Regions from separate parts of the Micromonospora sp. NPDC048907 genome, predicted to be linked through region 3. Evidence: riboswitches for the same ligand, from Rfam matches in the RefSeq annotation. Region 3 holds a riboswitch; each other region holds the start of a gene.
What was found. Region 3 has a riboswitch for cyclic di-AMP ahead of ACZ6PY_RS16025 (transglycosylase family protein). Riboswitches for the same ligand answer to the same signal wherever they lie in the genome.

Region 1: it holds a riboswitch for cyclic di-AMP, as region 3 does, so the genes downstream of both, ACZ6PY_RS02735 (coiled-coil domain-containing protein) here and ACZ6PY_RS16025 (transglycosylase family protein) in region 3, are expected to answer to the same signal.
Region 2: it holds a riboswitch for cyclic di-AMP, as region 3 does, so the genes downstream of both, ACZ6PY_RS26055 (C39 family peptidase) here and ACZ6PY_RS16025 (transglycosylase family protein) in region 3, are expected to answer to the same signal.
Region 4: it holds a riboswitch for cyclic di-AMP, as region 3 does, so the genes downstream of both, ACZ6PY_RS08425 (coiled-coil domain-containing protein) here and ACZ6PY_RS16025 (transglycosylase family protein) in region 3, are expected to answer to the same signal.

Annotation. Positions count from the first base shown of each region.
Region 1 is NZ_JBVJHI010000001.1:544,795-552,302, forward strand. Features, by position in the region: gene ACZ6PY_RS02725 (helix-turn-helix transcriptional regulator) at 1-116, opposite strand, end outside; gene ACZ6PY_RS02730 (carbonic anhydrase) at 310-978, shown strand; gene ACZ6PY_RS02735 (coiled-coil domain-containing protein) at 1,046-2,065, opposite strand; cyclic di-AMP (ydaO/yuaA leader) riboswitch at 2,070-2,200, opposite strand; gene ACZ6PY_RS02740 (metal-sensitive transcriptional regulator) at 2,409-2,708, opposite strand; gene ACZ6PY_RS02745 (heavy-metal-associated domain-containing protein) at 2,813-3,022, shown strand; gene ACZ6PY_RS02750 (hypothetical protein) at 3,058-4,038, shown strand; gene ACZ6PY_RS02755 (heavy metal translocating P-type ATPase) at 4,053-6,305, shown strand; gene ACZ6PY_RS02760 (CsbD family protein) at 6,378-6,551, shown strand; gene ACZ6PY_RS02765 (YbaB/EbfC family nucleoid-associated protein) at 6,711-7,136, shown strand; gene ACZ6PY_RS02770 (hypothetical protein) at 7,136-7,459, shown strand; gene ACZ6PY_RS02775 (WXG100-like domain-containing protein) at 7,462-7,508, shown strand, end outside.
Region 2 is NZ_JBVJHI010000008.1:163,676-171,183, reverse strand. Features, by position in the region: gene ACZ6PY_RS26070 (D-ribitol-5-phosphate cytidylyltransferase) at 1-179, shown strand, start outside; gene ACZ6PY_RS26065 (CDP-glycerol glycerophosphotransferase family protein) at 203-1,900, shown strand; gene ACZ6PY_RS26060 (alpha/beta fold hydrolase) at 1,908-2,660, opposite strand; gene ACZ6PY_RS26055 (C39 family peptidase) at 2,765-3,607, opposite strand; cyclic di-AMP (ydaO/yuaA leader) riboswitch at 3,808-3,950, opposite strand; gene ACZ6PY_RS26050 (hypothetical protein) at 4,316-5,113, opposite strand; gene ACZ6PY_RS26045 (hypothetical protein) at 5,273-5,761, opposite strand; gene ACZ6PY_RS26040 (acyltransferase family protein) at 5,822-7,006, opposite strand; gene ACZ6PY_RS26035 (alpha-ketoglutarate-dependent dioxygenase AlkB) at 7,229-7,508, shown strand, end outside.
Region 3 is NZ_JBVJHI010000004.1:442,500-450,007, reverse strand. Features, by position in the region: gene htpG (molecular chaperone HtpG) at 1-97, shown strand, start outside; gene ACZ6PY_RS16040 (SDR family oxidoreductase) at 158-856, opposite strand; gene ACZ6PY_RS16035 (winged helix-turn-helix transcriptional regulator) at 889-1,359, opposite strand; gene ACZ6PY_RS16030 (LLM class flavin-dependent oxidoreductase) at 1,434-3,002, opposite strand; cyclic di-AMP (ydaO/yuaA leader) riboswitch at 3,341-3,512, shown strand; gene ACZ6PY_RS16025 (transglycosylase family protein) at 3,512-4,177, shown strand; gene ACZ6PY_RS16020 (YbaB/EbfC family nucleoid-associated protein) at 4,314-4,775, shown strand; gene ACZ6PY_RS16015 (M4 family metallopeptidase) at 4,866-6,923, opposite strand.
Region 4 is NZ_JBVJHI010000002.1:716,828-724,335, reverse strand. Features, by position in the region: gene ACZ6PY_RS08450 (cellulose binding domain-containing protein) at 1-955, shown strand, start outside; gene ACZ6PY_RS08445 (hypothetical protein) at 1,019-1,423, opposite strand; gene ACZ6PY_RS08440 (STAS domain-containing protein) at 1,861-2,220, shown strand; gene ACZ6PY_RS08435 (SRPBCC family protein) at 2,348-2,800, shown strand; gene ACZ6PY_RS08430 (hypothetical protein) at 2,814-3,323, opposite strand; gene ACZ6PY_RS08425 (coiled-coil domain-containing protein) at 3,423-4,499, opposite strand; cyclic di-AMP (ydaO/yuaA leader) riboswitch at 4,505-4,635, opposite strand; gene ACZ6PY_RS08420 (cation diffusion facilitator family transporter) at 4,779-5,693, opposite strand; gene ACZ6PY_RS08415 (HelD family protein) at 5,784-7,508, opposite strand, start outside.

The sequences.
Region 1 (7,508 bases), on a different contig from region 3:
CGCAGCCGGGCGGTGGGGTTACGGGCGATGGCCAGGAGCACGTGCCCGTGGTTGGTGAGGAAAGTCCAGTTCCGGCCGCTGCCTTTCTCACCTGGTGTCGTCGCCATGATGGTCATGGTATGGCTCCCGGATGTCCCGGTCCTGTCGAGGCGGCTGCCGGGGCCGCCGTCAAGATCGCGCCGACGTATGAAATCCGTATCACGTAAATCTTGACGTACCTTGGACTGCGTGTGACCGTGGGTGCCGAGGCCGCCTCCGTCGCCGGCCGGCTGACCAGGGCGTTTTCGCGCGAGGACGAGGTGAGGATCAGTGTCGCCGACCACTCCCGAGCAGGCGCTCGCCGAGCTCTACGCCGGTAACCACCGGTTCGTCACCGGCGCCCCGCGCCATCCCAACCAGGACGCCGGACACCGGGCGGCCGTCGCCGACGGCCAGCACCCGTTCGCCGTGATCGTCGGCTGCTCCGACTCGCGGCTCGCCGCCGAGATCATCTTCGACCGGGGCCTCGGTGATCTCTTCGTGGTCCGCACCGCCGGCCACACCGCCGGCCCCGAGGTGCTCGGCAGCGTGGAATACGCGGTGACCGTGCTGGGCACCCCGCTCGTGGTGGTGCTAGGCCACGACTCGTGCGGCGCGGTCCAGGCCGCCCGCGATTCGGTCCGCACCGGCACGTCGCCGTCCGGGCACCTCGGCGCGGTGGTGGACGCCGTCGCGCCCAGCCTGCTCCGGGCCGGCCGGGAGGGCGTCGAGGACCTCGACGGGATCGTCGACATCCACATCGCCCAGACCGTGGAGACGATGCTCGCCCGGTCTGTCGTCCTCGCGGACGCGGTTGCCGCCGGGCGGTGCACGGTGGTCGGCCTGTCGTACCGGCTCAGCGCCGGCGAGGTGCGCACCGTGGCACAGGCCCCGACCGGCGCGCCCGCCATCCCGGTGCCCGCCCCGGCCGCGCCCGCGGACCCGGCGCTCGCCACCTGACGGCCGTCAGGAGACGTCGAAGGGGCCGGCCCGCGCGTCGCGGGCCGGCCCCTTTCGGCGTACGTCGTCAGAGCAGCGACATGTGCACGTGGTCGGTGTGGTCGGAGGGCCCGCTGTAGGACTTCCAGCCGGTGGCCGGGAACCAGATCTGCCGGTTCCAGATCACGTAGTAGATGCCCAGCCGGTCCGCGTTGCGGATGAGGAAGGCGGCGACGTTGTTGCCGTACATCCGCTGGTCCTTCGTGCGCCACGAGGAGAAGCCGCTCTTCTGCAACGACCAGTCGCAGGCCCGGCCCTTCGGGTGCTCGAACGGCCCGCCGTTGCGGTGGCAGCCCACGAAGCGGTTGAAGCCGGCCCGCTTGACCTCCTTGTACGCGTGCAGCGTGCGCGGGGTGACGCAGCCCGAGGTGGTCGGGTCGTTCTCGCTGCACGACTCCGGCTTCCAGTCGCCGTCCGAGGTGCGGCCCGGGCCGACGCGGGCCACCGGCGAGGTGGCCGAGACCAGGCCGCCGGTGAAGCCGATCCCGCCGACCAGCTTCAGCGCCTTCTCCGTCTCGGCCTTCTCGCGGGCCATCGCGTTCTTCTGCTTCTCCTGCTCGCGGACCTCGATGTCGAGCGCGATCTTGGCCTGCTCGGCGCGGGTCTTCGCGGCGTTGATGGCGGCGAGCTTCTGCGAGTTCAGCAGGTTCAGCTCGTCGAGGGCGGCCGCCCGCCGGACGAACGAGTCGGGCGTGTTGCTCTCCATCAGCATGGCCATGGCGCCCATCCGGCCGGTGCGGTAGGACTGCGCCGCGATCTGGGCCACCTGCGGGCTCAGCGCGTCGAGCTCGCTCTGCGCCGCCTTGACCTCGAGGGCGAGCTGGAGCTGACGCTTGCGCGACGTGTCGAGCTTCGCCTTGGCCTGGAGGTACGCCCGGTTGGCGGCGTCGATGGCCTCGGTGATGAGGGGGTCGTCCTCCTCCTCGGAGTGCCCCGAGGGGGTGGGGGTGCTCGGAGCGGCCGTCGCCGGGGTCGGCCCCGCCAGCACGGTGATCGCGGCCAGCACGGCCACCACGGGGGTCAGCCAGCGGCGCAGGGGTGCCGTCACAGTGTTCCCTTCCGTCGGCCGCCGACCGGGTTAGCTGACGGGTTCGGGACGGAAGTGGCCCCTACCGCTCGCGCGGATTCACCCCATGTACCTGGTTCCCCGGCTCGCCCGCGGGCGATTGGGCGGCGGCACCGCTGGCGCCGGTGCGCGCCTTCGGCGGTGACCGGCAGCGAGGTTACCCGAGAGTCCTCCCGGTGTTCTACGTCCGGAAGCCGACCAATAGCGAGAATTCGTCCTCGCCCTGCGTGACCAGGATCGCGTTTGAGATCCGCCGTCACGCTGCGGAGTGTCACCATGCGGCCTGCGTGCTCCCGGTGCCGCCCGGGGAGATCCGCCGGGCCGGTCAGCCCCGCTTCATGAGGCGGCCGACGGCGGCCATCATCTCGGTGGCCATCTCGTCGGCGCGGCCCTCGGCGGCGCCCTCGTGCATGCAGTGCCGGGCGTGCCCGTCGAGCAGGCCGAGGCCGACCTTGTCGAGCGCGGCCTGGATGGCGGAGATCTGCGTCAGCACGTCGATGCAGTAACGGTCGTCCTCGACCATCTTCTCGATGCCGCGAACCTGGCCCTCGATGCGGCGGAGCCGCGCGAGGAGCTGGTCCTTGCTGGCGGTGTAGCCCCGGGTCGGGGTCGTCGGTGCGGTCATGACGCCAAGGATAGCGTACCCCTCGGGGGTATGGTACGGTCGTCTCGTGGCCGATACCCCCACCGGGTAACGGTAACGGGAGCGGCGGAAAGGGAGGATGCGCGATGGTCACCACCACGTACCAGGTGCAGGGCATGACCTGCGGGCACTGCGTCAACTCGGTGAGCGCCGAGGTGAGCGCGCTGCCGGGCGTCACCGACGTCCAGGTCGACCTGGCCTCCGGCCGGGTCACCGTCACCAGCCGGAGCCCGCTGGACACGGACACCGTCCGCGCCGCCGTCGACGAGGCCGGTTACGACCTCGTCGGGGCGTGACGGTTCCGCGGACCCGAAGGAACCGAGGTGCCCCGATGAACACGGCGACGAAGCTGAGCGGCTTCGCCCTCGGGCTCGCGGCGGTGTTCGGCACGGCGTACGGGGTCGGCCACCTGGCCGGCCCCGTCACCCCGGCCGCCGAGACCCGCCACGACGCCACCGACGCCGGACACGACTCCGGCGCGTCCGACCACGGCGACGGAGGCCACGCGGCCATCGCCACCGCCCACCTGCCCGGCGGGCTGCTCGTCTCCGACCGCGGCTACACGCTCCAGCCGGTGACCGCCCCCGCGAGCGAGTTCGCCTTCCGGATCACCGGCCCGGACGGCCGGCCCGTCACCCGCTACGACGTGGCCCACGACAAGCGCATGCACCTGATCGTGGCCCGCCGCGACCTCTCCGGATTCCGGCACGTCCACCCCGAGCTGGCCGCCGACGGTACCTGGCGGGTCGCCTCGCCGCTCGCCGGACCCGGCGTCTGGCGGGCGTTCGCCGACTTCACCCCGACCGGCGGCGAGCCGCTCACCCTCGGGGTCGACGTCACCGTCCCCGGCGCGCTGGAGCACCGGCCGCTGCCCGCGCCGGTGACCCGCACCACGGTCGACGGCTACACGGTCACCCTCACCGGCGCCCCGCAGCCCGGACGGACCAGCCGGCTCACCCTGACCGTCAGCCGTGACGGCCGGCCCGTCACCGACCTTCAGCCCTACCTCGGGGCGTACGGGCACCTGGTGGCGCTGCGCCAGGGCGACCTGGCGTACCTGCACGTGCACCCGGAGGGCGCGCCCGGCGACGGGCGGACCCCGGCCGGGCCGGCGGTCACCTTCGCCGCCGAGGTGCCCTCGTCCGGCGCGTACCGTCTCTACCTGGACTTCCGGCACGGCGACGCGGTGCACACCGCCGAGTTCACCGTGCTGGCCGGGGACCAGGCCACGCCGGCGCCCGCCGCGCCGGCCCCCACGACCGCACCGACTCCGGACGCCGGCCACGGCACCCCGGGGCACGGGCACAACTGACCGGAGGTGACGCGATGACATCCGCGAAGTCCCTGCCGGTCGCGCCGCACCTGATCGAACTCGCGATCGGCGGCATGACCTGCGCCTCCTGCGCCGCCCGGATCGAGAAGAAGCTCAACCGGATGGACGGCGTGGAGGCCACGGTCAACTACGCCACCGAGAAGGCCACCGTCCGGTACGCCGACGAGGTCAGCCCGGCCGAGCTGATCGCCACCGTGGAGAAGACCGGCTACACGGCCGTCGTCCCGCCGCCGCCCGCGCAGGTCGCCGCCGGGGCGCCGGCCGAGCCGGTGGACGAGCTGCGCGGGCTGCGTACCCGGTTGTGGGTGTCGGCCGTGCTGACCGTGCCGGTGATCGTGCTGGCCATGGTGCCGGCCTGGCAGTTCGACTACTGGCAGTGGCTGTCGCTGACCCTGGCCGCCCCGGTCGTGGTCTACGGCGGGCTGCCGTTCCACCGCGCCGCCTGGATCAACCTGCGGCACGGCGCGGCGACCATGGACACGCTGGTCTCGCTCGGCACCCTCGCCGCGTTCGGCTGGTCGCTCTGGGCCCTCTTCCTCGGCGACGCCGGGATGCCCGGCATGACCCACGCGTTCCGTTTCGACATCACCCGCACCGACGGGGCGGGCAACATCTACCTGGAGGCGGCCGCCGGGGTGACGGTGTTCATCCTGGCCGGCAGGTACTTCGAGGCGCGCTCGAAGCGGACCGCCGGCGCCGCCCTGCGCGCCCTGCTCGAGCTGGGCGCCAAGGACGTCGCGGTGCTGCGCGGCGGGCAGGAGACCCGGATCCCGGCGGAGCAGCTCGTGGTCGGCGACCGGTTCGTGGTCCGCCCCGGTGAGAAGGTCGCCACGGACGGCGTGGTCGAGGAGGGCACCTCGGCCGTCGACGCCAGCATGCTCACCGGCGAGTCCGTGCCGGTCGAGGTCGCGCCGGGCGACACCGTGGTCGGCGCCACCGTCAACGCCGGCGGCCGGCTGGTCGTCCGCGCCACCCGGGTGGGCGGCGACACCCAGCTCGCGCAGATGGCGAGGCTGGTGGAGCAGGCGCAGACCGGCAAGGCGGCCGTGCAGCGGCTCGCCGACCGCATCTCCGGTGTGTTCGTGCCGATCGTGATCGCCTTGGCCGCCGGCACGCTGGGCTGGTGGCTGGGCACCGGGGGCGGCGCCACCGCCGCGTTCACCGCCGCGGTGGCGGTGCTGATCATCGCCTGCCCGTGCGCGCTGGGGCTCGCCACGCCGACCGCGCTGCTGGTCGGCACCGGGCGGGGCGCCCAGCTCGGCATCCTGATCAAGGGCCCGGAGGTGCTGGAGTCCACCCGCCAGGTCGACACCGTGGTGCTGGACAAGACCGGCACCGTCACCACCGGGAAGATGACGCTTGTCGACGTGCTGCCCGCCGGGGGCGAGGACGCCGCCGAACTGCTCCGGCTCGCGGGCGCGCTGGAGGGGGGCTCCGAGCACCCGATCGCCCGCGCCGTGGCCGACGGCGCCGCCGAGGCGGGGCCGCTGCCCGCCGTGACCGGCTTCGCCAACGCCGAGGGCCTCGGCGTGACCGGCACGGTCGACGGCCGGGAGGTGGTGGTCGGGCGGCTCCGGCTGCTGCGCGAGCGCGGTCTCGACGTACCCGAGGAGGTCGTGCGGGCGGTGACCGGCGCGGAGGCCGCCGGCCGGACGGCGGTCCTGGCCGGCTGGGACGGGCGGGCGCGCGGCGTCCTCGCCGTGGCGGACGTGGTGAAGCCGACCAGCCGGGCGGCCGTCGCCCGGCTGCGCGAGCTGGGGCTCACCCCGGTGCTGCTCACCGGCGACAACGCCACCGTGGCGAAGGCGGTGGCCGCCGAGGTCGGCATCGACGAGGTGATCGCCGAGGTGCTGCCGGCCGACAAGGTGGCGGTGGTCGAGCGGCTCCAGGGCGAGGGGCGGACCGTGGCCATGGTCGGCGACGGGATCAACGACGCCGCCGCGCTCGCCCGGGCCGACCTGGGGCTGGCCATGGGCACCGGCACCGACGTGGCCATCGAGGCGTCCGACCTGACCCTGGTGCGGGGCGACCTGACGGCCGCCGTCGACGCCATCCGGCTCTCCCGGCGCACCCTCGCGATCATCAGGGGCAACCTGTTCTGGGCCTTCGCCTACAACGTGGCCGCCCTGCCGCTGGCTGCCGCGGGCCTGCTCAACCCGATGATCGCCGGCGCCGCGATGGCCTTCTCGTCGGTCTTCGTGGTGGCGAACAGCCTCCGGCTGCGGCGCTTCCGCCCGGTCGGCTGAGGGCCGGGGATTCGGACGGTGGGCGCCGGGGTACTCCACTGACGTCAGGGAAACCGCTGAGTGGAGGTTCTTATGGGCATCGACGACAAGATCGACAACGCGACCGAGAACACCGCCGGCAAGGTCAAGGAGGGCGTCGGCCGGGTCACGGACGACGAGCGCCTCGAGGCCGAGGGCCGCAACGACCAGGCGGCCGCCAACCTCAAGCAGGCCGGCGAGAAGATCAAGGACGCCTTCAAGAGCTGAGCAATCCGTCCTCGTGGGCCGGGCCGGCAACCGCCGGCCGGGCCCACGACGGCTTTCTGCTCCACATCGGACAGTCCACAGTCGCTCACCGGGGGTCACCCCGGTTGGCGCGAACTGCGTAGCATGCGGGGGGACCTCGACCCCGGAGGAGCTACGCCCATGGCCCAACCCGTCGATCCATCCGGCCTCGGCCGCGTGCTGTCCGAGACCATGTCCGCGCTGGGGCGGTTCACCGCCGGCGCCGACGGCGAGACGCCCCCGCCGCCCGAGGGCGTCGGCGAGGCGGCCGACGGCCTGGTCCGGGTGACCGCCGGTCCGCCCGGGCGGATCACCGCGTTGACCCTCGACCCCCGGGCGATGCGGCTGCCGAGCGAGTCCCTGGCCGAGGAGATCGCCGCGGCGGTCAACGCCGCGCTCGCCGACCTCCAGGAGAAGGCGACCGCGGCCGTCCCCGGCCAGGTCGACCTGGGCTCCCTCGGCGAGCAACTGCGCCGGATCCAGGAGGACGCCGGCCGGCAGCTCACCACCTTCACCGACGCGCTGGTCCAGGCCCAGGACCGGCTGTCCGGCCAGGGCGGCCGCTGATGGCGATCGAGGTCGACCCGGACGGGCTGGATGGCTCCGGGCGCGCGCTGGGCGACGTGGCCACCCGCTTCAGCGAGGCCCTGACGGCGTTCCAGGCTGAGCTGGCCGCCTTCGGCCGGCCCTGGGGCTCCGACGACATCGGTTCGCTGATCGGTGCCGCCCACGACGAGGTCTCCGCGTTCGCCTTCGAGTGCTTCGACACCGCGCTCCAGGAGATCGCCGCCGCCGGCACCGACCTCACCGGCATGGCCGCCCGCTACGCCGAGATCGAAGCCTCCATCACGCAGGGCTTCGACGGGCTGCGACAGGCGCTGGGAGGCTGACGGTGGGTCTGGAACTGCCCGGCGAGCTGCGCTCGCTGCTCGGCATCCT
Region 2 (7,508 bases), on a different contig from region 3:
CGCTGGACGTGCTGATCTCCGAGCTGACCGGCCAGGTGATCGACGTCCGCCGGGCGCCCGGCGAGCCGGTGGCCGCGGTGCCCACCCAGCCCGGACCGCGTTCCTCCGACGACGGCTCCCCGGCGCCCCGCGGCCCCGAGCTGGAGCTGTCGACGCTGCCCACCGGCATCGACGCCTGAGCCGCGGGACGGGACGAGCCAAGATGCGCGGTGACCTGGTCCGGAAGCTGCTCGCCCGGGTGCTGACCACCGGGCTGGCGGTGCTGGCCTTCCTCGTCGTGGCGCTCACCGGGGCGACCGGATGGGGCCTGACGGTCGCGGTCGCCGCGCTCGCCGCCGCCGCCTGGGAGCGCCGGGTCCGGCCGACCGCCGACGGCCTGGCCGAGTCGGTGCTGGTCGCCGCCGGCATCCTGGTGGGCTACGCCCGCCGGCTGGACGCCGGCTTCGACCCGGCGCTGGCGGCCACCGCGCTGGTCCTGCTCGGCCTGGTGCTGCTGGTCGGGCCGCTGCGCGACGCCGGGGCGTTGGAGATCCGGGCGGCCAACCTGCCGGTCCGGTCCTGGACGCCGCTGGTCGCCGCCCGGCTCGGCGACGCGCTGCTGGTGCTGCTCGCCCTGGTGGCGCTCGCCGCCGGCCTGGCCCTGCCCGCCTGGGTGGCCCTGGTGGCCGCGCTGCTGGTGGGGGCGGGCTGCGGCGCGGTGGGCCTCGACCTGGCCCGGCGCCGGTTCCGGCCGCCGGCCGGCGGCGGCCCGGTGGGCCGGGCGCTGCGCCGGCACCAGCCCGAGTTCCTGCTCTACTTCTCCGCCCCGCCCGGCTCCGAGTACCAGGTCACCATGTGGCTGCCCTACCTGGAGCGGATCGGCCGGCCGTTCCTGGTGCTGCTGCGCGAGCCCGAGTTCCTCCCGACCGTGGCCGCGGCCACCAGCGCGCCCGTGGTCTTCTGCCCCACGCTGAAGACCATGGACGAGGCGCTTGTGCCGAGCCTGCGCGCGGCCTTCTACGTCAACCACGGCGCGAAGAACAGCCACTGCATCCGCTTCACCCAGCTCACCCACGTGCAGCTGCACCACGGCGACAGCGACAAGGCGCCCAGCGCCAACCCGGTGTCGGCGATCTTCGACAAGATCTTCGTGGCCGGGCCGGCGGCCGTCGAGCGGTACGCCCGGGCCGGCGTGGAGATCCCCGCCGAAAAGTTCGTCGTGGTCGGCCGGCCCCAGGTGGAGGCGATCGAGGTACGCCGGGAGCCGGTCACCGGGCTCGCCCACCCGACCGTGCTCTACACCCCCACCTGGACCGGGCACCACGCCGACGCCGACTACTGCTCGCTGCCGGTGGCCGAGACGCTGATCCGCCGGCTGCTCGACCGGGGGGCCACGGTGATCCTGCGGGCCCACCCGTACACCACCCAGAACCCGGCCTCGGCGCGGCAGCTGGCCCGCCTCACCGAGTTGCTCGCCGCCGACCGGGCCCGGACCGGGCGGGCGCACCTGTGGGGGGCGGCGGCCGGCCGCGAGCTGACCCTGACCGAGTGCGTCAACCGGGCCGACGCCCTGGTCTCGGACGTGTCCGGGGTGATCTCCGACTGGCTCTACTCGGGCAAGCCGTACGCGGTCACCGACATGGGCGTCGACGGGGAGGACTTCGTCGCGCGGTTCCCGCTGGCCGGCTCCGGCTACGTGCTGCGCCGGGACATGTCCAACGTGGACGAGGTGCTGACCGGCCTGCTGGACACCGACCCGAAGGCGGCGGCGCGCTGGGCCACCCGGGCCCGCTACCTGGGCGACTTCCCGGCCGAGTCGTACGCCGAGGTGTTCCTCGACGCCGCCCGCCGGCAGCTCGCGCCGGCACCGACCGCGCCCGCCCCGCGCGACGGCTCGCCGGTCCCCTCCCCCGCCGCCTGACGGACGGTCAGAGGTACGCGTCGAGCAGGGCGAGCACCGCCGCCGGATCCTCGACGTGCGCGTTGTGGCCCAGGCCCGGCAGGGTGGCGACCGGGACGCCCAGTTCCTTGAGCTGCGCGTCGGTCACCATCGGGTCGTGCTCCCCACGGGCCAGCAGCACGGGGACGTCGATGGCGGCGAGCAGCGCCGGCAGCCGGGGCTCCCCCACCGCGAAGGCCGCCGGGTCCATGGCGAGCCGCCACCGGCCGTCCTCGCGGCGCAGCCCCGCCTCCACCACGGGGTGGTCGGGGGCGAACAGCCCGGCCAGCCCGGAGACCCGCAGGTAACGGCGGGCCGCCTCGTCCCGGGTGGCGAACCAGGTCACCGGCCGGGCGGCCAGCTCGCGGGTCTTCTCCAGGTCGGCCGGGGACCAGACGGCCTTGATGCCGAGCCCGACCACCGCGTCGACCGGCAGGCGCCGCGACCGCGCGGCCAGCGCCAGCGCCACCACCCCGCCGAGGGAGTGGCCGAGCAGCACGAGCCGGTCCCGGGGGCCGAGCCGCTCGGCCACCGGGCCGAACCCCTCGACCACCCGCCGGGCCAGGGCCTCGAAGGAGTATTCCGGCAGCGGGGGCGACCAGCCGTGCCCGGCCAGGTCGGGGGCGAGCCAGCGCCCCGCCCAGTGACGCTCCAGCAGCGGCGCCCACGGCAGCCACACCTCACCGGTGGCGCCCATGCCGTGCAGCAGCAGCAGCTGGCGGGTACCCGTCTCGTCGGCCATAGGGCGCAGTGTGCCACCGGACGGACACGACGCGCGAGAGCAGCCGGCACGACGACGTCGGGCACCGGCTCGGTGGAGCCGGTGCCCGACGGGGATGGGTGCGATCAGGCGGAGTAGCCGCGGGTGGCCGCCCAGTTCGCCAGGTCGATGGTGCTGACCCAGTACGCGGGCAGCGCCGGGTTCGCCGAGTCGGCGATCCGGACGGTCCGGCCGTCGCTCTTGTAGCCGACCACGGCGATGTAGTGGCCGCCCGGGAAGGAGTGCCAGCCGCCGTCGGTGTCGGTGGCGTCGCCGGCCACGTTGACCACCACGCCCCGGCCGTCGGTGATCGCCCTGACCACGTCCGCCTGGAGCTGGTCGATCTCGGCGGGGCTCGCCGAGCCGCCGAACATGTGGGTCCGGTACGGGTTGCCCTTGACCATCTGGTTCAGGCCGCGGGTGGTGTCCTCGGCCGAGTTGGTGCCGCTCTCGGTGGTGCCGAGCGGGCCGGCCATCGCTTCCTGGGTGGTCTCGACGCCGCTCGCGCTGAGCGCGTTCCGCACCGCGGCCGGGCCGCAGTTCCAGTACTGGGTCTGCGCCTGGTACTCGTAGTCGAGGACCTTGGTCGACGGCGGCTTCGGCTTCGCCTTCGGGGTGGTGTCCGGGTCGGTGGTGGCCTTGGCCGCGGCCTTCGCGACCGACGGCGACGCGCTCGGCGAGGCGGACGGCGACGGGATGGCGACCCGGGCCTCGCCCCGGCTGGCGACCTCACCGAGCCGCGAGCCCAGCTCGGCGACCGCGGCGGTGTTCTCCCGGTGGACCGGGGCCTCGTCGGTGGCGGTGAGGGCGGCGCCGGCGCCGCCGGCCAGCACGAGCGCGGCGGCCGAGCCGGCGAGAATCTGGTACGGGCGCTCGGTCACGAGACGCCGCAGCTGACGCTTCAGGTGATGCTTCACGGGTTCCTCCACGGAGCGTGCGCGGCACACGCCGGCCCCACGCACGGAGGAGCTCACGCGCGCTGGCGGGGCGGCGGGTCGCCGCGGAAGGGGAGCGCCCGGGGGCCGGGCGGTCGGGGAGTGGCCGGGTCAGGTCGCCGTCAGGCGAGCGCCGGCACCACGATGCCGTGGAGGCGGGGGGACGAGCGGGGGGTGGTGAGCACGAGGAATAGCACTCCTTCCGTGGCCGCCGACCGGGTTAGCTGACGGATTCGGGCGGGAAGTACGCCCTACCGCGGGCCCGTGGCCCGCGGATTCACCCCGGTGTTGCTGTGGGTCCCCGGTTCGTGAAGGCACGATTAGGCGGGTCGGCGCGGCGTCGCCACTTGCGATCGGAAACCGCTCCGGACGCGCCGACACTACCGGTGGGTACCTCTCCTGCCAAGCGCTCCCACCTGCGTAAACCTCGTGCACCGCTACGGATTTCGGAACAGTCGGTCACTCACTTCACTCAATGGGACGAGCAGTTACGGTGGCGCCGCGCGGCGGAAAGCGGACATCCGGTGGCGGCCGGCCCGGGATTGCGGTCATCGATCGGCCAACCTGTCCCCTGGTGACCGTTTCCGGGATGGCCGTGACCGGGCTCACCACATTTCGGATAACAATTCGGTCGACGCCGCTCCGTCCCGGCGGCACCGGCGTGCCGCCGTCCCGGGCGGTGTCGTCGCGAGCGGGTCCGGGTCAGCCGGCCCGGGCGGGGCGCCAGCGGGCGCCGGGCACCGCGGCCGGCGCCGGGACCGGGAGCCGGGTCGTCGCCGCGTCGTCGCGGCCCTCCACCGCCGCGACCGGGTCCTCGGCACGGCCGGGGCGGAGCGCGGTGGCCGCCGCGTAGGACTCGGCGGAGAGCGTTCGCGCCGCCTCGGCCGCGAGCTCGGCGTCCCGCCAGGCCCGCCGCTCCCGCTCCGCGGCCGCCGCCCAGGCCGCCCGGCGGCTCTCGCGTACCGCCCGGGCCAGGACGATCTCCTGCTCGGCCGGGTGCCGGCGCGGGTCCCACCCGTTGCGGCGGGCCAGCACGTCCGCGAGCTGCCGCGCGCTCAGGTCGCCCCGCCAGTGCGCGGTCATCGCCGCGTGGTGCAGCCAGCGCTCCCGGGCCGCGTACTCGGCCGGGGTGCGCGGGGTGTGCGGCGCGGGCAGGGCGGCGGCCGGAGCCAGGCGGCGGGCGCCGGCCTCGGCCTCGTCGTACGCCCGCCAGGCCCGGTCGGCCTCGTCCTGGGCGGTGAGCCACTGCTCCCGGCGCCGCCGGGCGGTCTGCGCGGCACCGGCGGCGGCCACCGCCACCTCGTCGGCGTAGCGGCGCAGGTCGGCCCGGCGCGCGGCCGCCTCCACGGCCGGGTCGGGGGCCGCGTCGGAGGCGCCGTCCCGCTCCGGGCGGGCGACCAGCACGGCGAGCAGGCCGAGGGCGAGCAGGAGCAGGGCCGACCAGATGGCGGCGGCCTCGGGCACCTCGGTCAGGAAATGGTAGAGAACGGTCTGCGGCATGGTCGGCACCTCACGGGAGAAAACGTGGTGGAGAGGTGTCCGCACGACCCGCGGCGGCGGGGGCGGCGGCAACGGGTGCCGCCGGGCCGCCCGGCGGGCGGGGTGCGGGGGTGAGGTTCGGTGCGTGCGGCGGGCGCGGGCCGTCGGCCGGCGGGCGGGTCAGCGGGCGGGCGGGGCCCGGGAGCCGACGGTGGCCGGGACCAGCCCGGTGAGGGCGAGCGGCCGGTCCGCGGCGCGGGTCACCGCCGCGGGCGCCGCCGGCCAGGGCTGACCCGCCGGCAGGGCCGGCGCGTCGACGGCTTCGCCCCGGATGTCCTGGCCGGTGCCGGCGGTGGCGGGGCCAGCCGCGACCCGGAGCTGCCCGGCGGCGTCGGCGCGCAGGGGCAGACCCTCGGCGGAGGCCGCCACGGTCGCCGCCACCGGTGCGGTCGCGGCCGGTGCGGTCGCGGCCGGTGCGGTCACGGCCGGTGCGGTCGCGGCCGGTGCGGTCGCGGCCGGTGCGGTCGCCACCGGCGCGGTCGCAGGTGCGCCGAGCGGCAGCGTGGTCGCGCCGAAGGAGCAGGCGACGAGCACGGCCAGCGTGGCCAGCATCCGGGCGGTCCAGCGCGCCACCCACCACAAGGGACAGGTGAGCGCGATGGGCAGCACGGGTACAAACTACCGCCGATGACGCCACATCGCACCGTCGCGCGGGCGTGTCGCGGCGGCTCAGCCCGGGTCGCGCCGCCCGGCGTACTCGACGCTTCTGGCCGGGGCCTCGGGGGCCGCGCGGGGGGCGGGCACGCGCGGCGCCGGCGCGGTGGCGCCCGGCGCCCGGCGGGCCCGGCGCGACGGTCCGAGGCGGCGCATCAACGGCATCTCCACCCAGCGGTGCAGGGCCGCGGCGAGCAGGAGGTTGAGCAGCAGGAAGGCGAGCACCACCAGCGGCCCCCACCAGCCGCCCAGGCCGGTGCCCCAGTCGCCGGTGAGCCGCAGCACGGTCCTCATGACCAGCACGTGGACCAGGTAGAAGGCGAAGGAGACCTCGCCGAGCCAGACCATCGCGCGGGACCGCCACGGCGTGGGCCGGCCCCGCACGTCGGCGTCCGCCGCCGCCGTGATGACCAGCAGGTAGGCCGCCGCGAGCAGGGCCGCCCAGAACTCGGCGCGGATCCACAGCGCGGCCACCACCCAGGTGGCCACGAAGAGCAGGCTGGCCACGGTCAGGTTCGGGCCGCGCCAACGGCCCCGGCGCAGCAGCTCGGCGGCCGCGACGCCCAGCCAGAACTCGAAGGAGCGGGTGACCGGGAAGATCTGGGTGAACCACCAGCGGCTCTCCTCCGGCACCAGGAGCTGCGCGGGCCAGAGGGCCAGGATGAGCAGCGGCACGGCCACCACGACCGCCCACAGCGCGCCGGTCCGGGCCCGGCGCAGCCACGGCAGCACCAGTGGCAGGCAGAGGTAGAAGGCCAGCTCGCAGGAGAGCGACCAGCTCACGTTGTTGACGCTGTAGAAGTAGCCGTCCAGCGGGATCCAGGCCTGCAGCAGGAAGAGGTTGCCGACCGCGGCCCACGGGGCGACCGGGTCGGCGAACCAGAACGCGACGGCCAGCGCCACCACGAAGGTCACCAGGTGGTTCGGATAGATCTTGGCGAGCCTCCGGCGCAGGAAGGTGCGGCGGGGCTCGCCGTCGCGGTACGACCAGACCAGCACGAATCCACTGAGGATGAAGAAGAACTCCACCCCCGAGAGGCCGAGGCCGAACGCCGTGCCCACGAAGGCCTTCAGGTCGGGCTGGGCGACGATCCCCATGGTGCCGACGTGGAAGGCGAAGACCAGCAGGGCGGCGATCCAGCGCAGCCCGGTCAGCGACGGCAGGCGGGTGGCGCGGGGGGCGGCCGGAGCGCTGGTCACGCCGGGTACCCGGCCATCCGCAGGGTCACCGGCACAGCTCCTCCTCGGGGGTGTCGGCGGGGCGGCCGGAGGGCCTCCCGCGACGGCGCCCGCGGGCCGGGCCACCGCCGGGCACCCTACCCGGTGTCCGGATCCGCGCCCCCGGCGCGACGGGGACCGCCGTTCCCGCCCAGCCCCACCATTCCTCGTACGCCTGTTCGAGAACAGGGTAGGATCGGCCGCGTGTCCGACGTCGCGTACCAGCCCTCGATGCTCGACTTCGCCGCGCAGGGCCCCACCCTGGGCCCGCTCGCCGGCCGGGTACGCCGGCACGAGCTGAGCCGGGGCGCCTGGGTCGACCACCTGCCCGGCTGGGTGGCGGGCTCCGACGCGGTGCTCGACACGCTCCTGCACGAGGTGCCGTGGCGGGCCGAGCGCCGCACGATGTACGACGCCGAGGTCGACGTCCCCCGCCTGCTCTGCTGGTACGCCGCCGGCCGCCAGCTGCCGCATCCGGTGCTCA
Region 3 (7,508 bases):
GCTGTACGGCATGGCGCTGCTCGCCGAGGGCGGGGAGCTGGCCGACCCGGCCCGGTTCACCCGGATCCTGGCCGACCGGCTCGCCCGGAACCTGTAGGCCGAGCCGCCCGCCGGCCGGGACTCCCGTGCCCCGGCCGGCGGGCGGTCCCGGTGCGGCTCAGGGCAGGGCCGGGTAGAGGGCGGCCACGCCGCCGGAGAGGCCGGCGAGGACCTGGCGGGAGGTCTCGTCGGCGACGATCTCGTACCGGTCGGTCTCGATCCCGTCGACGGCGAGCCGGGCGATCGCGGCCGGGTCGGACTTCGGCGCGGTCACCCGCGCGGTCATGTCGGTGTCCATGTAGCCGACGTGCAGGCCGGCCACGCGCACGCCCCGGCCGGCGAGCTGCGCGCGGAGCGCGTTGGTCATCGACCACTCGGCGGCCTTGGCCGCGCCGTAGGCGCCCACCTCGGGGAACGTGATCCAGGACAGGACGGAGAGGACGTTCAGGATCGTCCCGCCGCCGTTGGCCGCGATCCTGGGGGCGAAGGCCCGCACCACGGACAGCGTGCCGAGGTAGTGGGTCTCCAGCTCCAGGCGGATCTCCGCCAGGTCGCCGTCGAGCAGGTCGGCCCCGGTGCTCACCCCGGCGTTGTTGACCAGCAGGGTGACGTCGCCGGCCAGCTCCGCGGCGGCGGCCACCGAGGCCGGGTCGGTGATGTCGAGCCGCACCGGCGTGGCGCCCGGCAGGTCGACGGTGTCCGGGTTGCGCGCGCCGGCGTAGACGGTGGCGCCGCGGGCCAGCAGTTCGGCGGCCAGGTGCCGGCCGAAGCCCCGGTTGGCCCCGGTGACCAGGGCGGTGCTTCCAGCGATCTTCATGGGGTGCTCCTGAGGGTGGGAAGGGTGGGTCGTCAGGACGGCAGCAGGCCGGGCCCGGGCAGCACGTCCATCTGGTCGGCCGGCACGTCGTGCCCGGCCGCGCAGCGCAGCGCCACGTGCACCGCCGCACCGCAGTCGTGGTGGGCCAGCCGGACCGACGGCTGTTCGACGGCGTACGTGTCGCCCCACTCGCGCAGGGCGGCGAGCACGGGCAGCAGGTCCCGCCCCTTGGCGGTGAGCACGTACTCGTCGCGGGTGCGCTGCCCGGGCTCCCGGTAGGGCCGCCGGTCGAGCAGCCCGTCGGCGACGAGCTGCTTCAGCCGGGCGGCGGCCACCGGCTCGCTGACGCCGACCCGGCGGGCGAACTCGTCGAAACGCCGGGTGCCGAACGACGCCTCGCGCAGCAGGAGCAGCGTGGTGCGGTTGCCGACCACGTCGAGCGCGCCGGCGATCGAGCAGTTGGCGGTGGACCAGGCGTCACGCCGCGCGAGGAAGTCCGTCATGGGGGCGACGCTACCCGGCTGACTTAGGAAAACAAAAGCCAGCTATCTCACGCCGGACCCGGGAATAACCACCCTCAGAGCTGGCCGGCGTAGAAGCCGTGCCGGGCGAGGGTCTCGACGATCTCCCGCTCCTCGTACGACAGGTGGGACAGCAGGGTGTCGGTGAGGAGGTCCACGGCCGCCTGGAGCTCGGTGAAGTCGCCCGGCTCGCGGATCAGGTCCACGAGCGCCCGGTCCACGCTCTCCACCACCCCGTGGATCACCACGTGCTCCTCCTCGAGGCGGTCCAGCACCGCCGCGAGCCCCGCGTCGGCGCGGCGCAGGTGGGGAAAGATCGAGTTGTCCTCCAGGCCGTGGTGCTGGGTCACCACGGTGCAGTACGCCGCGCAGTAGGCGCCCAGCGTCCAGTTGTTCTGCCGCATGGTCATCTCGTTGAGCACGGCGCGGGCGGCGCCCGGGGCCACCGCGCCCCGCTTGACCTGTTCGAGCAGGTCACGCACCTGCGCGAGTTCCTGGCGCAGGTGGTCGTGAACGTCCACCAGGTGCTGCCCGGCGGCCTGACCGTGCGGGCTGTAGACGTGCCCGGCCGGTGCCGGCGGCGCGGCCGGCCGGGTGGACTCGTCCCACAGCCGGCGCGGGCTCAGGCGTACCCCCGGGTCGGGGGTGGGGGTGACCGCGAGTGCGGTCGACCCGCCGGCCGCGGCGGCGGCCTGCTGCTCCTCGACGGCGTGGGCGCGGCTGCCCGGCGTGGTGCGTTCGGCGGCGACCAGCTCGCGGACCGCGGGCGCCACCTCCTGGGCGAAGAGCTGCACGGCGCGCGGCTCGTCGCTGCCGAGGATGAACGTGGCGACGCCGTGGTCCAGGGCGAGCCCGGCCAGCTCCTCGACCCACTGCTCCGGCGGGCCGTCCAGGAAGCCGCCGGAGGACCGGGCGAAGGTGCCGGTGACGTTGAGCAGCCGGCGGACCGCGCCCGGCTCACGCCCGGCCTCCGCGGCGGCCTCGTCGATCAGCGCGTTCAACGCGGGCAGCTCCGCCGGCCCCTTCGGCAGGTACGCCAGCGACGGCAGCCAGCCGTCCGCGCGGCGACCGACCAGCCGCAGCATCCGCGGCTTGTACGCGCCGACCCAGACCCGCACGGGGTGGGCCGGGGCCGGCCCGCGCTTCGCCCCGACCACCCGGTAGTGCTCGCCCTCGACCCGGACCATGCCGCGCCGTTCGGTGTCCCACACCTCGCGGATCACCCGGATCGCCTCGTCGAGGGCGTCCACGGCCGCGCCCGGGGAGAGCCGCCGGCCGCCGACCGCCTCGATCGCCTCCCAGAACGCGCCGGCGCCGAGCCCCAGCTCCACCCGGCCGCCGGTGAGCAGGTCCAGACTGGCCACGCTGCGGGCCAGCACCACCGGCTGGCGCAACGGCAGGTTGAGCACGTTGCCCGCGAGGGTGATGCGACTGGTGGCCGCGGCCACGAAGGACATCAGCGTCCAGGTGTCCAGGAACCCGGGCTGGTACGGGTGGTCCTGGAAGGTCACCAGGTCCAGACCGGCCTGCTCGCACAGCTTGGCCCGCGCCACCACCTGCTCCGGTCGCCCGGCGCTCGGGGTGAGGAAGCCGCCGAAGGCCAGCTCGTGTCCGTGGTCGCTCATGCCTCGCCGCCTCGTGCCGATCTTGCGTGAACCTGCCCACGGTAGCCCTCCGCGTCGCGCGGCAACCGGGGAACCCACCGGCTCCGGGATCCGCGACGCGACGCGGCCACTTGCCACGGTGGACCCGGCGCGGCTCGGCCGTCCTCTTCGGCCGGAACCCCGGAAGAGCCTTCGTGAGCTGGGAAAACTCGGCGATGGCCAGGTTGCTACGACAGATTCGACGGTTCCGCAGCCGAGGGGCGGGGCCGTCGCCCGGCCGGGTGAAGAACTTCACAAGAAGTGGGCGTTCGTCACAAACCGTTCCTAACGTCGAGTCCGTTCGCGATCGCGGACACCACGGGCCGGCAACGCCTAATCCCGCCGCCGGCCCGGTGGTACCTGGACCTCGGGCGGGAGCGGGGGACCCACACGTTCCTCGGTGCACGACACCTCGGGGTGAAGCCGCCTGCGGCGGCCGGGCTCCTCGCCCGAACCCGACAGCTCACCTCGTCGGCGTGGAGGACAACCACATGGCAACTGAACACGTCGCCCGTCATCGACGGGTCGCGCGGCGTCGCACCGCCGTCGGGGCTCTCGTCGTCGGCGCCGCCACCGGCGCCGCCGCCTTCCTCGGCCCCGCGGCTCCGGCCAGCGCCGCCGGCGTCAACTGGGACGCCGTCGCCCAGTGCGAGTCCGGCGGCAACTGGCACATCAACACCGGCAACGGCTACTACGGCGGGCTCCAGTTCACCCGGAGCACCTGGAACGGCTACGGCGGCCAGAGGTACGCCAGCCGGGCCGACCTGGCCAGCCGCGGTGAGCAGATCGCCGTCGCCGAGAAGGTCCTCGACGGACAGGGCATCGGCGCCTGGCCGGTGTGCGGCAAGAAGGGTGGCTCGACCAAGCGGTACTCGGCCAGCGACTCGGGCTCGAAGAAGGCCGCGACGAGGAAGGCCACGACGAAGAAGGCCACCTCGGACCGGTCGTCGCGGGGCGACCGGCCGGCCGCCCACGGCGCCCGGCGCACCACGCCGAGCGCCGGGGGCTACCTGGTCCGGCCCGGGGACACCCTCTCCGGGATCGCCGCCGCGACGGGCGTCGCCGGCGGTTGGCGCGCCCTCTACGAGCGCAACAGGGGCGTGGTCGGCACCGACCCGGGTCTGATCTTCCCGGGCCAGAGGCTGCGCCTGCGCTGAGCCCCACCGGGCCCGGCCCGCGCGGGCCGGTCCACCGCACCACGAACGCCCGGCCGGGGCTCCCCGGCCGGGCGTTCCACGTCGGGGCCGGTTGCTATCGTCACGGTGCTCGGAAAGACGTGAAGAAAGCGCGGATATGACCAACGACTCGTTCTCCGCGGCCGCGAGCCTCGACGAGCTGCTGACCAGGACGCAACAGGCGCTGTCCGCGATGCGGTCCCGGGCCGTCGAGCACGCCGACGGCGCGCCGGCCGAGCTGCTCCGCGCCGAGGGCGCCGCGGCCGGCGGCCGGGTCCGGGCCGTCGCCGTCCAGGGTGGCCGGCTGGAGTCCCTCACCGTCGACCCGGAGCTGGCCGGGGAGCCCTTGGAAGCCCTGTGCGGGCACCTCGTGGTGGCCGTGAACGCCGCGCTCACCGAGCTGGACGCGCGGGTCAGCGCGTCGGCCCGGGCGGACGTGGACGCCCTCGCCGCCCGGCTCGGCGGCCTGCCGGAGCAGTCCGCGCGGGACATGGAGCGGTTCAGCCGGGCCATGGAGGGCGTCGCGGCCCGGATCCGCCGCGACGGCGCCGCCGGCCCGCGCGCGACCCACCCGGCCTGACCGCGGCCGCGACCGACCGGCCACGTCCCGCGGCGGAGACGACGAAGCGGCCGGCCGTCGGGAGGACGACGGCCGGCCGCTCCGGTGTGCTCAGCTCAGGGTGAGCGAGGTGTCGTCGACGACGAACGAGGTCTGCAGGGAGCTGTCCTCCACGCCGCTGAACGAGATGGTGGCGGTGGTGCCGGCCAGCGACGAGACGTCGAAGGACCGCTGCACGTAGCCGGTGGCCTTGTTGAGGTTGGAGTAGGTGGCCAGCGTGGTGCTGCCCGCCTTCACGGTCAGCTTGTCGTAGGCGGTGGTCGTGGTCGACTCCGCGCTGTCGATGTGCAGCCAGAAGCTCAACGTCGCCCGGCAGCCGGCGGGGATCGACACCGACTGGGTGAGGGTGTCGGTGTGCGTCGAGCCGTAGCCGTCGAGCCAGGCCTTGTACGAGCCGCCGTGCGCGGCCTGGGCGGTGTCGTTCGTGATGACGCCGGAGCTGGCGCTCCAGCTCACGTTGCCCGACTCGAAGCCGGGGTTGGCCAGCTTCTGGCCGGTGCAGCTGCCCGACGGCGGGGTGGTCGTGGTGGTCGGCGTCGGGGTGCTGCCCGTGCACGTGGCCTCACCGGTCTGCGCCGGCACGCTGATCGCGGTCCAGGCGGCCTTGACCGCGTTGAACTCGGTGCAGCTGGTCGGGTAGAGGTTCTTCGCGGCCTGCAGCGTCCAGACCCGGTACTTCAGGTACGACGAGGACGAGGTCTTCAGCAGCATCGCGTTGTACATGATCTTCATGGCCTTCTGGATGCCCAGGCCGGTGACGCTGCTGCCGTTGCAGGTGGAGCTGGCCGGCTGGCCGTTGGTCGGGCTGCTGCCGTTGGCCAGCAGGTAGAACCAGTGGTTGCCGGGGCCCGCCGCGGCGTGCACCTCGGTGCCCGGGATGCTGCTGGAGTAGCAGTTCGGGTCGCCGAGCGCCGACGGGTTGTACATGTTGCGGATCGGGCCGCTGCCCACCAGGTTGACCTTCTCGCCGACCAGGAAGTCGGGAGCGTCGTAGCTGGACGGCTCGTTGGCGAACCACTCGGTGGCCGCGCCGAAGGTGTCGGCGACGAACTCCTGCGTGCCGCCGCCGGAGATGCCGCCCGGCGTGTGGTCGTCGATGCCGTGGCCGATCTCGTGGGCCACCACGTCGAGCGAGCCGATCCACTGGCCCGAGGTGTTCTTGCCGATCTGGACCTGGCTGCCGTCGTAGTAGGCGTTCTGGTCGTTCAGGCCCACCCGGATCGGCCAGTAGCCGCCGTTGCCGTCGGCGCCGTTGCGGCCCAGCCACTGCGCGAGCATCTTGTGCTCGGTCTGCGCGGCGAACAGCGCGTCGACGCAGCCGGTCTCCTTGTTGGTGGCGGTGCCGTTGCCCCAGACGTCGTCGGAACCGCTGAACGTCGTGTTGTTCGCGGCGTCCTGGCAGCTCAGGTTGGTGACGGTCGGGTCCTTCATGGAGTACGTGCCGCCCGACTGCGTGGTGTTCAAGGTCAACGGGTTGGGCCCGTTCCACGCCCCGGTGCCGGTGCCGTGCACGACGTGCTCCTGCGTGCGCAGCACCGCGCCGGTGACGGCGTCGACGTCGACCGTGAGCCGGCTCGGGCCCTCGGCGCCGGTGCCGCGCACCGTGGTCTCCCAGGCCAGCGCCGGCCGGGCGCCGAGGGTGTAGACGACCAGGTTGGTGCCCTCGACGGTGGTTACCGTCCTGAGCTGGGCGCGCGCCGTCCTCGTCGCGGCGGCCGAGGTCAGGTTCGGCGTGGTGGCGAGGCTGCCGATGGCCTGCTGCTGGGCGACGGAGGCGTACTTCAGGTTGCCGGCCGTGTCGGTCGCGAGGACGAAGTCGCCGCCGACCACCGGCAGGCCCTTGTAGGTGCGCTCGTAGGGCACGTACTGGGTGCCCTCGGAGGAGATGACCGCCTTCTGCACGAACGCGTCGTCCGAGCTGGCGTGGAGGTAGGCGGGCCGGCCGGCGACCAGCGCGCGCGCCGAGTCGGCGGCGATCGCGCGGGCCTGGGCGGCGTCGGGTGCGGCGGGGCCGGGCGGCGCGGCCTGCACGGCCGCGGCGGTGCCGGCGGCGAGCAGACCGGCCGCCGCCGCGCCGGAGAGCGCGACGAGGCGAGGTGAGAGCTTCAAGGGGGTTCGCTCCTGTTCCTAGGCGCGCCGCACGGAGCCCGGTGGGGACGGGCGGCGCGGTGTGGTGAGGCGGGGTGACGGCCGTTCTCCGAGGCTGCCGGCGTGGCCCCGGTTCGACAGATCGACCGTCGTGAGTCGCCGGGGGTCGGCGACTCGCTGGGGGCACAATCACACGGGCCCGGGCCGGGATCAATGGGTGACCCGGGCAACCGGCGCCGGGTGGTCGCCGCGCCGTCGCCGGGAATTCAGGAACCCATGATCTTCAATATGCTCTGATCAGGCCGAATGTTCTCCGCGACCGACGGCGTCCTGTCGGATCTGCGCCGATTGCCGCTCCGTGCAGGTGGCGCGCATTACCCCTCGGTCGAGCCGCCGGTCGCCCCGCCCCGTCCGGCCGGCGTCCCGGTGCCGGACGGCTCGCGGATGATCACCCGTTCGGTCGCCTCCCGGGCGGGCCGTCCTGCGACAGGCGTAGGAGCGGACGCCGACCTTCTGCCACAGGTGTCCGAAGACGTGGACGTCTGTCGATCCGTAGGTTCGGGGCGACCGTCGCGGCGGCGTGTCCCCTGTGCGCGCCGCCCGCTC
Region 4 (7,508 bases), on a different contig from region 3:
CGCCGCCACCGGCATCCCGGCCAACGCGGTCGTCGAGTCCGACCGGGTCGACCCGAACAGGTTCTACGGCGTCAGCGGCGGGCGGTTCCACGTCAGCACCAACGGCGGCGCGAGCTTCACCGCCACCGCCGCGGTCGGCCTGCCCACGACGGGGGTCAAGGTCAAGGCGGTGCCCGGCCGTCAGGGTGACGTCTGGCTGGCCGGCGAGGGCGGGCTGTGGCACTCGACCGACTCCGGCGCGAGCTTCACGAAGCTGGCCGGGGTCACCTCGGCGGTCAACGTGGGCTTCGGGAAGGCCGCCCCGGGGCAGACCTATCCCGCGCTGTTCACGGTCGGCACCGTCGACGGCACCCACGGCGTCTACCGGTCGGACAACGCCGGCGCGACCTGGGTGCGGATCAACGACGACCAGCACCAGTACGGCAACGCGGGCGAGGCCCTCACCGGCGACCCGCGCGTCTACGGCCGGGTCTACCTGGGCACCAACGGCCGGGGCATCCTCGTGGCGGACCGGCTCGGCGCCACGCCGGGCCCGACGCCGACCACCCCCGGTCCCTCTCCGACCACCCCGGGCCCGTCCCCGACCACGCCGGGTCCGACGCCCACCTCCCCGAGCCCGTCGCCCAGCTCGCCCGGCCCGTCGCCGACCAGCGCCGGCTGCGCGGCGACCTACGCGGTGACGAACTCCTGGCCCGGGGGCTTCCAGGGCGAGGTCACGGTGCGCAACTCCGGCGCCGCCCCGATCGCCGGGTGGACCGTGGCCTGGACGTTCCCGGACGGCCAGACGATTACCCAGGTCTGGAACGGGTCGTACACGCAGACCGGGTCGGCGGTGACGCTGCGGGACGCCGGCTGGAACGGCAGCCTCGGCGTGGGTGGGGTCACCACGGCGGGCTTCACCGGCACGTACACCGGCGGCAACCGCGCGCCGGCGCTCTCCTGCACCGCCCGCTGACCGGACCGCGAACAGCGCGTGGCCGCCCCCGTCACCGGGGGCGGCCACCGTCGCGTCCGGAACTCAGCCGTCCAGGCCGGCGGGGGAGTTGGGGCGGTCGACGTCGACGAACTCGATCTCGTCGACGTCCCGCTCGCGGCTGCCGGCGGCCCGCGCGGCGGTGCCGGCGGCCCAGCCGATCGCCGCGCCGGCCAGCGCCGCGGCGATCAGCAGCGTCCAGGGCAGCGCCGGCCGGCGGCCGGCCAGCGCGTCGAAGGCGAGGGTGGCCCGGCGGCGGGCCTCCTCGGCGGCGGAGCCGACCAGGTCGGTGGCGTCGTCGGCGAGGCCGGAGGAGTTGCGGCGGGCCGACCGGGCGGCGTCCCGCACGCTGTCCCCGGCGGAGCCGGCGGCGGAGAGCAGGTGCTGCCACGCCTGGTCGGCGACCCGCTCGGTCTTGCTGCGGCGGTCCAGCAGGGTGGATCCGAACATGGTGTTACCTCCTCGGGGTGCCGAAGTCCGGCGGCCAGATCGGACTCCGGGTGTCATCCGGCGCGTGACGGTTCGCTCACCGGGGCCAGTGCCCGTACCGGAGCCGGCGCAAACCCACCGGGGCGGGCCGGGTCGCGCCCGATCGGCGCGGGACCGGACGAACCACGCGAACGCGCCGGGGGCGGGTGCCAGCCGGACGTGCGCCCGCCCGCTACCCTGGGTCGGCGGATCGGCCGGGGCCACCCCGGCCGATCGACCGGTTGGGACCCCGCGCCGCGGGGAAACAGGAGCCCGAAGGTCCGGATTGGGATGCCCAGGTGTGCCCAGTACGCGAATTGCTCATCCCGAGGGGTGGCGACCGAGGCCGTCGGAGGAATACTCTCGGTCGCGGCCCGCGTACTGATGAGGCGCCCGTACGGGCGAGTGGAGGTGCTCGCGTGAGCCTGTCGATCGTGAAGTCGGTGCTGCCGGGTGGTGTCGTCCAGATCGCCCCGCGAGGGGAGATCGACGTCGACACCGCGTACGAGGTGCGGGAAGCGATCGCCGAGGTGCTCGCCAAGGGCCGGCCCTCCCGGATCGAGCTCAACATGCGGCTCGTCACCTTCATCGACTCGGTCGGCATCAGCGCCATGGTCGCCGGCTTCCAGACCTGCGAGGTCAGCGGCGTCAAGCTGGTGGTCACCGAGCCGAGCCGGTTCGTGCACCGGCAGCTCTGGGTGACCGGCCTGCTCGGCCTCTTCGGCGCGCCCGAGCCCTGGTTCGCCGACAGCACCCCCCAGGTGCTCCCCGGCGCCTGATCGACCCACCCCTCCCTGACCGAGTCCCGCTCGCCGACCTGTCGCGGGCCGGGGACTTTCGACCCGTTGCCAGCCCGGCTCCGGTACGGGACGATCGTGCGGACCCACGACGGCGAGGGGGTGCCGCTTGCTCAGCAGCGACAGCTTCAGCTACACCGTGCAGGCCCGGTGCACGAGGGCCCACGCGGTGGCCCTGCTCGGTGACCTGAGCCGGCAGGGTGAGCTGCATCCGCTGATCGTCCGGGTCCGCCAACTGCCGGCCCGCCCCGGGGCGCTGGCCAGCTATGCGATCACCGACCGGCTGGCGCTGGGCCCGCTGCACTTCCCGGTCACCTACCAGGCGGACGTGCTGGTCGCCAACGAGGACGAGGTCGTGACCGTGGCCCGGCAGCAGCCGGCCACCACGGTGCGCAACCACACCCGGCTGCGCGACGAGCCCGACGGGGTGGTGCGCATCGACGTGGAGATCACCCTCTCCGCCCCGGCGCCGCTGTTCGGCTACGCCTTCCGGCAGGCCCGTGCGGCCCACCTCGGCCTGGCCAGCCGGCTCGGCGCCACCCTGGAGGGGCAGGCGTCCTGACCCGGTCGCCGGCTCAGCCGCGCCGCCCCGCGGACACCGGTCGCCGCACCGCGGGGCGGGCCGGCCGCAGCCGCCCCCACGGCTTGTAGGTGGACAGCACCGTCACGACGAGCAGCAGCGTGCTGGAGACGGTGGGCGGGATCACGAGGTCGACGCGCTGACGGGTGTCGGCCGCCCCGGCCAGCGCACCGAGGTGCCGGACCGTCGGGGTGAGCAGGAACAGCACGAGCACGACCACCACGGTGGTGACGGCGAACTTCACCAGCACCCAGCGCCAGCGCAGCAGCCCCCACGGGGTGAGCAGCGCGCTGGCGAGCCCGACCAGCCAGACGAGCACGCTGAGCGGGGCGAACAGCCAGGTGACCAGCAGCGCGGCGGCCGGGTAGACCACCTCGGGGTCGGCCCCGCGCAGCCCGGCCACGCCGAGGGCCAGCAGCACCAGGTCGGCGCCGAGCCATCCCAGCGAGGTGACCAGGTGCAGGGTGAGCAGGGCCTTGCGTCCGGCGGGCGAGAGTCGAGTCATGCCCTCGATGCTCGGCCCTGGCGGGCGTGGCGTCGTGGGCCGCGCGGCGACACCCGGCCTACGTCGTGGGGCGTAGGCCGGGCGCCGGCGGAGCGGCGATCAGTACACCGACAGGTGCACGTGGTTGGTGTGGTCGCTGGACGGGTCGCCGTTGCCCCCGCTGTACGACTTCCAGCCGCTGCTGGGCAGCCAGATCTGCTTGAACCAGATCACGTAGAGCACGGCGAGCGCGTCGGCGTTGCGGATGAAGTAGGCGGCCAGGTTGTTGCCGTAGGTCTTGTCGCCGCCGGTGGCCACGCCGCCGAAGCCGCTCTTCTGCGCGGCGAAGTCGCAGGCCCGCCCCTTCGGGTGCTCGCCGGATCCGCTGGGCCGGTGGCAGGAGACGTAGCGGGTGAAGCCCGCGGCCTTGGCCTGCTGGAGCGCGTGCAGCGTACGCGGGGTGATGCAGCCGTCGGCCGGGGTCGGGTCGTTGACGCTGCACGACTCCGGCGGCCAGGAGCCGTCGGCCCGGCGCGGGGCCGGCTTCGCGTTCGCCGTGGAGGTGCCCTGCACGCTGCCGCCGCCGCTGCTGGACGCCCGGTCGTTCGCCAGCTCCAGGGCGCGTTCGGCCTGCTGCTTGCGCTTGGCCATCACCGCGACCTGCTTGCGCTGCTCCTGGATCTCACCGGTGAGGGCGGTCTGCGTGCGGGTCGCCTCGTCCCGGCTGTCGAGGAGGTCGCGGAGCACCCGGTCCTCGTGGGCGGCCACCTGCTCCAGCGCCGCCGCGCGATCCATGAAGCCCTCCGGGCTGGTGCTGCCGAGCAGCGCCGCGGCCGTGCCCAGCCGCCCGGACCGGTACGCCACCCCGGCGATCTCGCCGACCTTGGCGTCGCGCACGGTCAGCTCGGCGTTGATCGTCTTGAGCTGGGCGGTGAGCTGCTGCTGCCGGGTCACCGAGCGGTTCAGCGCGGTGCGTGCGTCGAGCCAGCCCTTGCTGGCCGCGTCGAGCTGGGCGCGCAGGGCGGGGGTGCCGCCCTCGTCGTCGCCGGGCGCGGCGGCGAGCAGGCCGGTCGGGGAAGCTGCCGCACCCGCAGAGGCGGGGGAGACCGGCGCGGTCACGACGCCGAGGGCGAGCGTCGCGACGAGCAGGGCCGCCAACCGGGCGACCGTCCGTCGTACAGGTGCCACTGGGGGCATTCACGTGTCCTTCCGTCAACCGCCGACCGGGTTAGCTGACGGGTTCGGGACGGAAGATCCCTACCGCTGACGCGGATGCACCCCACGAACGTGGTTCCCCGGCTCGCCCGTGCGGGCGATTAGGCGCTGGCCACCGCGGGCGCCGGTGGGCGCCGCCCGGCGGGGGCCGCGGTCGAGCCTACCGGCGCTGTGCCGGGGCGGCTCCGCTGGTGGGAGCCGGTGTCCCGGACAAAACCGGCATAGATGCACAATAACCACTTGGATTTAAGATTGCCCTAATTACCACTCGACCGCGCCGCACGCGCCGGGAGACGCTCCGGGTTCGATCTGCAACGTGGCGTGATCGATGGAGAAGTCCTCGTGCAGGGCCGTACGGGCGGCCGTCAGTACCTCGCCGACCTCGGCGCCCGGCGTCATGGTCAGGTGCGCCGAGGCCACCTCCATGCCCGAGGTGAGCGTCCAGACGTGCAGGTCGTGCACCTCGGCGACGCCGGGCACCGCGGCCAGCCGGTCGTGCACGGCGGTCACCTGGAGGTGCTCCGGGGCGGCCTGCACCAGGATCCGGACCGCGGCCCGGCCGAGCCGCCAGGTGCGCGGCAGGATGAACAGCCCGATCGCCACGGCGACCAGCGGGTCGGCCCACCACCAGTCGGTGACCGCGATGACCAGGGCGGCGCCGATCACGCCGAGCGAGCCGAGCAGGTCGCCCAGCACCTCCAGGTACGCCCCGCGCAGGTTGATGCTCTCCTCGGCGCCGGCCCGCAGCAGCGCGAACGCGCCGATGTTGGCGAGCAGGCCGAGCACCGCCACGGCGAGCATCGGCCCGGCGAGCACCTCCGGCGGCTCGTCGAACCGGCGTACCGCCTCGACCAGGACGTAGACCGCCACGGCGCCGAGCAGCACCGCGTTGGCCAGCGCGGCCAGGACCTCCAGCCGGTAGAGCCCGAAGGTGCGCTGCGGGTCGGTGTCGGCGTGCCGCGTGGCGGTGATCGCGGCGAGCGCCATGCCGATACCGAGGACGTCGGTGAACATGTGCCCGGCGTCGGAGAGCAGGGCCAGCGAGCCGGTGGCGAAGGCGGCCACCGCCTCGACCACCATCAGGGCGGTGAGCAGCGCGAAGGCGCCCCAGAGCCGACCACGGTGACGCTGCGCCGCGTTGGCCACCGCGCCGCTGTGGTCATGACCTGCGCCCACGCCCACACCCTCTCGTCCGCCGCCCCGGCCGGGCTCAATCTATGCTCACATCGCTATGTGTGCAAGTGAACGCCGGACGGGGCGCCGTCGTCAGCCGACCGGGTCGAGCGTGGTGAGCCGCTGGGTGGCCCGGGAGAGCGCCACGTACAGGGTGCGGACGCCCGACCCCGGATCGGCCCGGATCTCGCTCGGGGCCACCAGCACCACCCCGTCGTACTCCATGCCCTTGGCCTGGAGGCTGGTCACCACCTGGAGCCGGCCGCCCAGGTCGCCCAGCCACCCGGCCACCTCGTCCCGGCGCGGCACCGGCGTGATCACGCCCACCGTGCCCTCGACCTCCGCCAGCAGCGCGCGCGCCGCCGCCGCGGTGGCGGCCGGCAGGTCGGCGGCGGGCACCGTCCGCTCGACGGGGGCCACCCCGGTGGAACGGACCGCGGTGGGCAACGCCAGATCCGGGTGTACGCGGTGGATCTCCGCGGCCGCCACCGCGAAGATCTCCGCCGAGTTGCGGTAGTTGGTGGTCAGCTCGTACCGGTGGCGGCGGCGCCGGCCCAGCGCCTGGTCCCGGGCCCGGGCCAGCTCCTGCGGGTCGCCGGTCCAGGCGGTCTGCGCCGGGTCGCCCACCACCGTCCAGGAGGCCAGCCGGCCGCGCCGGCCGACCATCCGCCACTGCATCGGCGAGACGTCCTGCGACTCGTCGACGACCACGTGGGCGTAGTCGCGGTAGTCCTCTGGGCGCTCCCGCGCGGCGGCCCGGGCGGCGCGCTGTCGGTCGGCGGCCGTGCTCAGCTCGCGGACGCCGCCGGCCAGCTGGAACGGGTCCCGCTTCGGCCTCGCCCGCTGCACCGGCCGGCCGAGCAACGCGTCCAGCTCGTCCAGCAGCGCCACGTCGGCGATCGTCAGCCCCTCGCCGTCCAGGCTCCGGTACGCCTCGGTCAGCAGCCGGATCTCGGCCCCGGACAGGACGCCCCCGGCGTACCGGCGCAGCCGCTCCGGGCGGGCCAGCCAGCCCAGCACGTGGCGCGGGTGCAACCGTGGCCACCAGGCCTTGAGGAACTCCCGGAACTCCGGCCGCTCGATGATCTCGTCCTCGAACGCGGGCTGCTCGGGCAGCCGGCCGATCCGCAGGCGGCGGGCCTGCGCCCACAGCGCGGCCAGGACCGCGTCGAAGGCCGCCCGGCGCACCTCGTTGCGGCGCGCGCCGCGCGACAGCGTCCGGTCCCGGACGGCGTCCAGCTCGGCCCGCTCCAGCCGGAGCAGCTCACCCCGGTAGAGCAGGCGCAGCTCGCCGGGGGAGTCGGGCACCGCGTCCCGGACCGCCCGCTCCAGCACCCGGCGCATCCGCAGCGACCCCTTCACGGCCGCCACCTCGGGCGGGTCCGTCCGGTTCGCCGACACGCCGGGGAAGAGGGAACCCAGCGAGTGCAGGGTGGCCGTCTCCTCGCCGAGCGAGGGGAGCACCGAGGCGATGTACTGGACGAACACGCTCGACGGGCCGACCACCAGGATGCCGCCGCCGGCGTACCGGGCGCGGTCGGAATAGAGCAGGTACGCGGCCCGGTGCAGGGCCACCGCCGTCTTGCCGGTGCCCGGGCCGCCGGAGACGATCGTGACCCCGCCGGCGGGGGAGCGGATCGCCTCGTCCTGCTCCCGCTGGATGGTGGCGACGATGTCCCGCATGCCGTGGCCGGTGGCCCGGGACAGGGTCGCCAGCAGCGCGCCGTCGCCGACCACGGCCATCTCCGGCGGCGCCGACTCCGGGTCCAGCAGGTCGTCCTCGATCCGGGTGACCTGCTCCGCGGACGACTGGATCGT